DNA from 3 places in the Bacillus sp. DU-106 genome. Region 1 is predicted to be linked to each of the others. Evidence: predicted binding sites of a transcription regulator. Region 1 holds the regulator's gene; each other region holds the start of a gene.
The links. The regulator CtsR, encoded in region 1, represses protease genes until heat stress. The targets are predictions, from matches to a motif close to ATGGTCAATAAAGGTCAAACA.
Positions count from the first base shown of each region.

Region 2: a site for CtsR is predicted at 886-906, ahead of clpB (ATP-dependent chaperone ClpB). Genes of this name have one in related genera too.
Region 3: a site for CtsR is predicted at 814-834, ahead of clpP (ATP-dependent Clp endopeptidase proteolytic subunit ClpP). Genes of this name have one in related genera too.

Region 1 covers NZ_CP026607.1:91,719-93,915, reverse strand. The annotation lists gene mcsA (protein-arginine kinase activator protein McsA) at 1-548, opposite strand, end outside; gene ctsR (transcriptional regulator CtsR) at 719-1,180, opposite strand; rRNA gene rrf (5S ribosomal RNA) at 1,389-1,504, opposite strand; rRNA gene C3Y97_RS00505 (23S ribosomal RNA) at 1,554-2,197, opposite strand, start outside.
Region 2 covers NZ_CP026607.1:1,144,443-1,146,639, forward strand. The annotation lists gene C3Y97_RS05910 (Cof-type HAD-IIB family hydrolase) at 1-45, opposite strand, end outside; gene C3Y97_RS05915 (YjzC family protein) at 535-714, shown strand; gene clpB (ATP-dependent chaperone ClpB) at 924-2,197, shown strand, end outside.
Region 3 covers NZ_CP026607.1:5,050,695-5,052,891, forward strand. The annotation lists gene C3Y97_RS25925 (DUF421 domain-containing protein) at 1-640, shown strand, start outside; gene clpP (ATP-dependent Clp endopeptidase proteolytic subunit ClpP) at 881-1,462, shown strand; gene C3Y97_RS25935 (HPr family phosphocarrier protein) at 1,862-2,110, opposite strand; gene whiA (DNA-binding protein WhiA) at 2,134-2,197, opposite strand, start outside.

The DNA.
Region 1 (2,197 bases):
TACTCCCCCTCTCTATGCTCACTAAGCTGAGTTTCAAGCCCTCGAATCTCATCTCTTACCTCAGCAGCTTTCTCAAACTCCTCATTCTGTACATATTGTTTCAGAATAAGTTTTAGTTCATCTAATTCTTTCTTTAAGTGGATATTTCCTTCCATTCGTTCCGGAATTTTTCCACAATGTTCTGTATGTCCACCATGAAGTCGCTTTAACAATGGGTTTAAGTGTCCTTTAAATGTATCGTAACAAGAAGCACAACCAAAGCGTCCCACTTTTGTAAAATGTTCATATGTCATCTTACAATCTGGACATCTTACTGTATTTGTATTTGAAAACCCGTTTTTTCCTTCTCCAAACATTGTTGATTCACCGTGTAATAAACCAGCAAATACATCATGAAATGAAAAGTTAGACTGTGATGATTGAAAGAAAGACGTATAGCCACTTTGCTCCGCACATTGCTCACAAAGATGAACTTCCGCCTTCTTCTCGTTGATTACTTTTGTATAATGTAAAGTTGCTGGTCTTATATTACAGTTTTGACAAGTCATCAATATCCCCACCTTTACAACAGGAACGATCTACCTCATGATACTTTTCATACATTACTAGATTGTCCTCTTTCCTTAATCCACTCAGATAAAAGTACATGCTCTTTTTCAAAACTTCTACAATATTTAACTGCCCTATCTTAATTATCATTCTTTTACAAAAGCTGTATTTATTTATATTTCAGTGTTCTTAACATTGCGCATAATATTCGAGCCCTAAGTTCATCTCGAGAAGGAATATCCATTGATAATACAGAACGATCTAGTACACTTAACATTAATTTTGCTTCACGGCCTGTTATGATTCCCTCTTCTAATAAACGTATAATCATACTCTCTGCATTCCCTTGTGCAACGCTATGATCAATCATATGAAGCATTTGATCAATAATGTCTATATCATCATGCAGTTTGACTTTTATAATGCGAATGTAACCTCCTCCACCACGTTTACTTTCTACTACAAATCCTCTTTCTAATGTAAAACGGGTATTGATTACATAATTGATTTGAGATGGTACGCACTCGAATCGATCCGCAATCTCATTTCTTTTGATTTCAATCACATTATTATTACTTAAGTCAATAACTTGCTTTAGATATTGCTCAATGATATCAGATATATTTCTCATTTATCCGCCACCTTTATTGACTTTGACTATCTTTGACTTTAATTATATACGTATTAATAAAATTTGCAACTCTTTTGCTTATTCACTATCCTAGCCACATTCCCCTGCATTTAATCAAAATAGTAATTATTTAAGCATATTTTTTTAATTACTATGGATTATAAAAGAAAACACGAAAAAACACGAGTCATTTGACTCGTGTTTAGTTGCTTGGCGACGTCCTACTCTCACAGGGACAAGGTCCCAACTACCATCGGCGCTAGAGAGCTTAACTTCCGTGTTCGGTATGGGAACGGGTGTGACCTCTCTGCCATCATCACCAAACTATGAAGGCATATTCCTTCAAAACTAGATAACATTTGCTACATATTATATGGTTAAGTCCTCGATCTATTAGTATTCGTCAGCTCCACATGTCACCATGCTTCCACCTCGAACCTATCAACCTGATCATCTTTCAGGGATCTTACTAGCTTACGCTATGGGAAATCTCATCTTGAGGGGGGCTTCATGCTTAGATGCTTTCAGCACTTATCCCTTCCGCACATAGCTACCCAGCTATGCCCTTGGCAGAACAACTGGTACACCAGCGGTGCGTCCATCCCGGTCCTCTCGTACTAAGGACAGCTCCTCTCAAATTTCCTACGCCCACGACGGATAGGGACCGAACTGTCTCACGACGTTCTGAACCCAGCTCGCGTACCGCTTTAATGGGCGAACAGCCCAACCCTTGGGACCGACTACAGCCCCAGGATGCGATGAGCCGACATCGAGGTGCCAAACCTCCCCGTCGATGTGGACTCTTGGGGGAGATAAGCCTGTTATCCCCGGGGTAGCTTTTATCCGTTGAGCGATGGCCCTTCCATGCGGAACCACCGGATCACTAAGCCCGACTTTCGTCCCTGCTCGACTTGTAGGTCTCGCAGTCAAGCTCCCTTATGCCTTTGCACTCTACGAATGATTTCCAACCATTCTGAGGGAACCTTTGGGCGCCTCCGTTACACTTTAGGAGGCGAC
Region 2 (2,197 bases), 1.1 Mb from region 1:
TAAAGTGCCGTCTAAGTCTAATGCGATTAAATGTTGTTTGTTCATAATTTCACCTCTTATAATAATTTTTTTGTATCTATCTGTATTTCCGTTTTTAATATGCAGAAATAAGAGGTTAGACTCGGTGAAATCACCATAGATGGAAATTTCACTATATATCCATCTTACGTCTCAAAGTGCTGTGGTGTCTACTATTTATCGTTGGAAATTAAGAAAAGTCAACATCTTTTTAGAAAGTTCAAACAATGTTTCTTTCATTATGTACAAATTGTGAAAAGGGTTACATTGCTCGTGTGATGAGGCATATAATGAACATGTAATCTTCTCGTATATGTTTGACTCTCCTTTGAAACTAGCCTAGAGTAGGTTGGTTTCTTTTTTTCTACAGGTAGGAAAGAAATCCCTGCTTACGCTTGTGTCATTCATATATATGTACAAGAATGAGATGTAGTACTGTTTCCTAAACATGACAGAAAAGCTTTCTTTTAAAATGGATATACTAATGAGGCAAGACGTCATGGAAGGAGAATGAAGATGGGACAAAATCGCAGGTTTCGTTCTGGACAAAAAGCGCCGAATGATGGCATTTACGTAGAAATTGGTGAAACGGGAAGTATGGTGAAAGATCCGCAAATGGTGAAATTAACTGCCGGTGAAAAGTTTCCGGATAACACGAATCATAACCGCCAGTGGACATATAAAAGAAAACCGTAACAGAAGCCGCAATCATTATTGCGGCTTTTTTGTCGTTACACATTGTAATTTCATTTACCGTATTTTTTAGCAGTATAATGAATGCTCTCTTTTTCTTTTTCAAATAATAAGTTTGAAAATACATAGGCAAAATTATTGTATAAAAAAGTCAGTTGGCGTATAATCAAATCAAAGGTCAAAGAAAGTCAAACTTTTGGAGGGCTGTAAAGATGGACTTAAATCAAATGACAACAAAAACACAAGAGGCGATTATGAGTGCCCAATCTTTAGCGGTATCTCATCATCACCAAGAGGTGGATACTGTTCATCTATTACTTGCATTATTAGAAGAGCAAGATGGATTAGCAGTACGTATATTTCAAAAAATGAATGTTGATATAGAAGCATTAAAGCAAGGTGCTGAAAGTTTAATTAAAAAGAAACCTTCTGTAACAGGGAGCGGTGCAGAAGTTGGAAAATTGTATGTAACGAGCGCTCTGCAACAACTTCTTGTAAGAGCAGGGAAAGAAGCAGAAAAACTGCAGGATGATTACATTTCAGTAGAACATGTATTGCTTGCTTTTTCTGAAGAAAAAGGCGATATAAATCAATTATTTACAAGATTGCATATTACGAAAGATAACTTATTACAGTCTTTAATGACAGTTCGGGGGAATCAAAGAGTGACGAGTCAAAATCCAGAAGCAACTTATGAAGCGTTAGAAAAATATGGCCGTGATTTAGTGGCGGAAGTGAGAGCAGGGAAAATCGATCCTGTAATCGGCCGTGATAGTGAAATACGACGTGTAATTCGTATTCTTTCACGTAAAACGAAAAACAATCCTGTTTTAATTGGGGAGCCAGGTGTTGGTAAAACAGCAATCGTTGAAGGGCTAGCACAGCGTATCGTGAAAAAGGATGTACCTGAAGGATTGAAAGATAGAACGATTTTTGCGTTAGATATGAGTGCGCTCGTAGCAGGTGCGAAATTCCGTGGTGAGTTCGAAGAGCGTCTGCAAGCTGTATTAAATGAAATTAAAAAGAGTGAAGGACGCATTTTATTATTCATTGATGAACTTCATACAATAGTTGGAGCTGGTAAAACAGAGGGAGCCATGGATGCAGGAAATATGTTAAAACCGATGCTTGCGCGCGGTGAACTGCATTGTATCGGGGCGACGACGCTCGATGAATATCGCAAATATATTGAGAAAGATCCAGCGCTAGAAAGACGTTTCCAACAAGTATTAGCAGAAGAACCAACTGTTGAAGATACAATTTCCATTTTACGTGGATTAAAAGAACGCTTTGAAATTTATCACGGTGTAAATATTCATGACCGTGCGATTGTAGCAGCGTCAGTTTTATCAGATCGATATATTTCAGATCGCTTCTTACCTGATAAAGCAATTGACCTTGTTGATGAAGCGTGTGCAACAATTCGTACAGAAATTGATTCTATGCCAACAGAATTAGATGAAGTAACGCGCCGCATTATGCAGCT
Region 3 (2,197 bases), 460 kb from region 1:
TTTAACAGGAATCCTCTCTTTAAAGAACAAAACAGCTCGGGACTTCTTTGAAGGAAAATCTACCGTATTAATAAAAGACGGAAAGATACTCGAAGATAATTTAAAGAAAGAAAAATATACGAGTGACGAATTACTGGAACTTCTCCGTGGAAAAAGTGCGTTCAGCGTAGCTGAAGTCGAATTTGCTGTCTTAGAACCGAGCGGAGAATTAAATGTATTATTAAAGAAAGATTCTCAGCCACTTACAGCAAAAGACATCGGTTTAAAAGTACCAAACGAGAAAGAACCACAAACTGTTATTATGGATGGAAATGTACTAGATGAACCTCTTTCAGCAAGCGGACATAACCGCGCTTGGCTACATTCAGAATTAGAAAAAATCGGTGTTGTTATTGAAAATGTCTTCCTCGGTCAAGTGGATTCATACGGACAACTTACTATCGACATTTACAATGACAAACTCCAAATGCCTTCTCCTCAAAATAAACCTTTATTATTAGCATCTTTAAAAAAATGTCATGCTGATCTTGAACTATTTTCCCTAGAAACAAAGTCGAAGTCAGCAAGCGAAATGTATAGTAAAAACGCGAAACAAATCGAAAAGATTTTAAATAAAGTAACCTATCTTTTAAAAGACTAATTATCGAAAGAACGCTTAAGTTAAAAGGCGTTCTTTTCTTTTTTCTCCAGTTTTCGTAACGTTTAAATTTATGTAATTCGGTTATGATGTTGAAGATACATAAGCAGGGAATTTCGAAAACATAGCGAATATTTCATGGTACAACTACATATTTTTTTGATTTAAAGTGGTTTCGTTTGACCTTTATTGACCATAATTGTATTATAAGACTAAGAAAGCTTTATAAGGAGGAAATAACAGATGAATTTAATTCCTACAGTAATTGAACAAACAAATCGTGGAGAACGCGCTTACGATATTTACTCTCGACTATTAAAAGACCGCATCATTATGCTTGGTAGTGCAATTGATGACAACGTAGCTAACTCAATCGTTTCCCAGCTTTTATTCTTGGAATCTCAAGATCCAGAAAAAGATATTCACATCTACATCAACAGCCCTGGTGGTTCTATCACAGCGGGTATGGCAATCTATGATACAATGCAGTTTATTAAACCACAAGTATCAACAATCTGTATCGGTATGGCTGCATCTATGGGTGCATTCTTACTTGCAGCAGGTGAAAAAGGAAAACGTTATGCACTTCCAAACAGTGAAGTAATGATTCACCAACCACTTGGTGGAGCACAAGGTCAAGCGACTGAAATCGAAATCGCTGCAAAACGTATCCTATTCTTACGTGAAAAACTAAACCAAATTCTTGCTGACCGCACTGGTCAACCACTTGAAGTACTACAACGCGACACAGACCGCGACAACTTCATGACAGCAGAAAAAGCTTTAGAATACGGTTTAATCGATAAGATCTTTACAAATCGTTAATACTTAAAAGCGAAAGCGGCTCGTTCAGAATCGCAGGGCGATGGAGCCCTGATTCCGAGGCGCTTTTTGCCTCGAATGAAGGGGCGAAACAACCGGAGATTCTAGCCGCTGGAGCTGGATATAACTAAAAGCGGAAGCGCCCTATAATTGGGCGCTTCTTTTATATATTGTTCCCCGCTCACATACCCCATCCAGTATCCCTCTAAATATATCAACGATTTTTCAATTATATCGAACAAAACTTAAATTATATCAACGATTTTTTTAATATATCAACGGTTCGACACAACATATCGATTTACCGACAATCTCCGACAAGGACAAACCAGCTAAATACCCCTCCCCGCTAATCCGCACAAACAACAAAACAAAAAGCTATCGCATATACGCGATAGCTTCTTATTGTACATATGCAGCTAATGCTTCTAAAGCCTCTTCTGCATCTGAACCTTCTGTTGTAATTGTTATCATGCTTCCAGTTCCAATTGCTAAGCTCATAATCCCCATTATGCTCTTTGCATTTACTGTCTTTCCATCTTTCTCGATGAAGATATCTGCATGAAAGCGATTTGCCTCTTGTACAAACAACGCAGCCGGACGTGCTTGTAAACCGTTTTTTAATGAAACCTGAACTCGTTTTTGAACCACAGCTCCATTTCCCCTTTAACCTCTTATTTTTTTACTAACGTTTCCCCCGCGCGTAATTTCTCTGCGATTTCATCGATTTTACGCAAA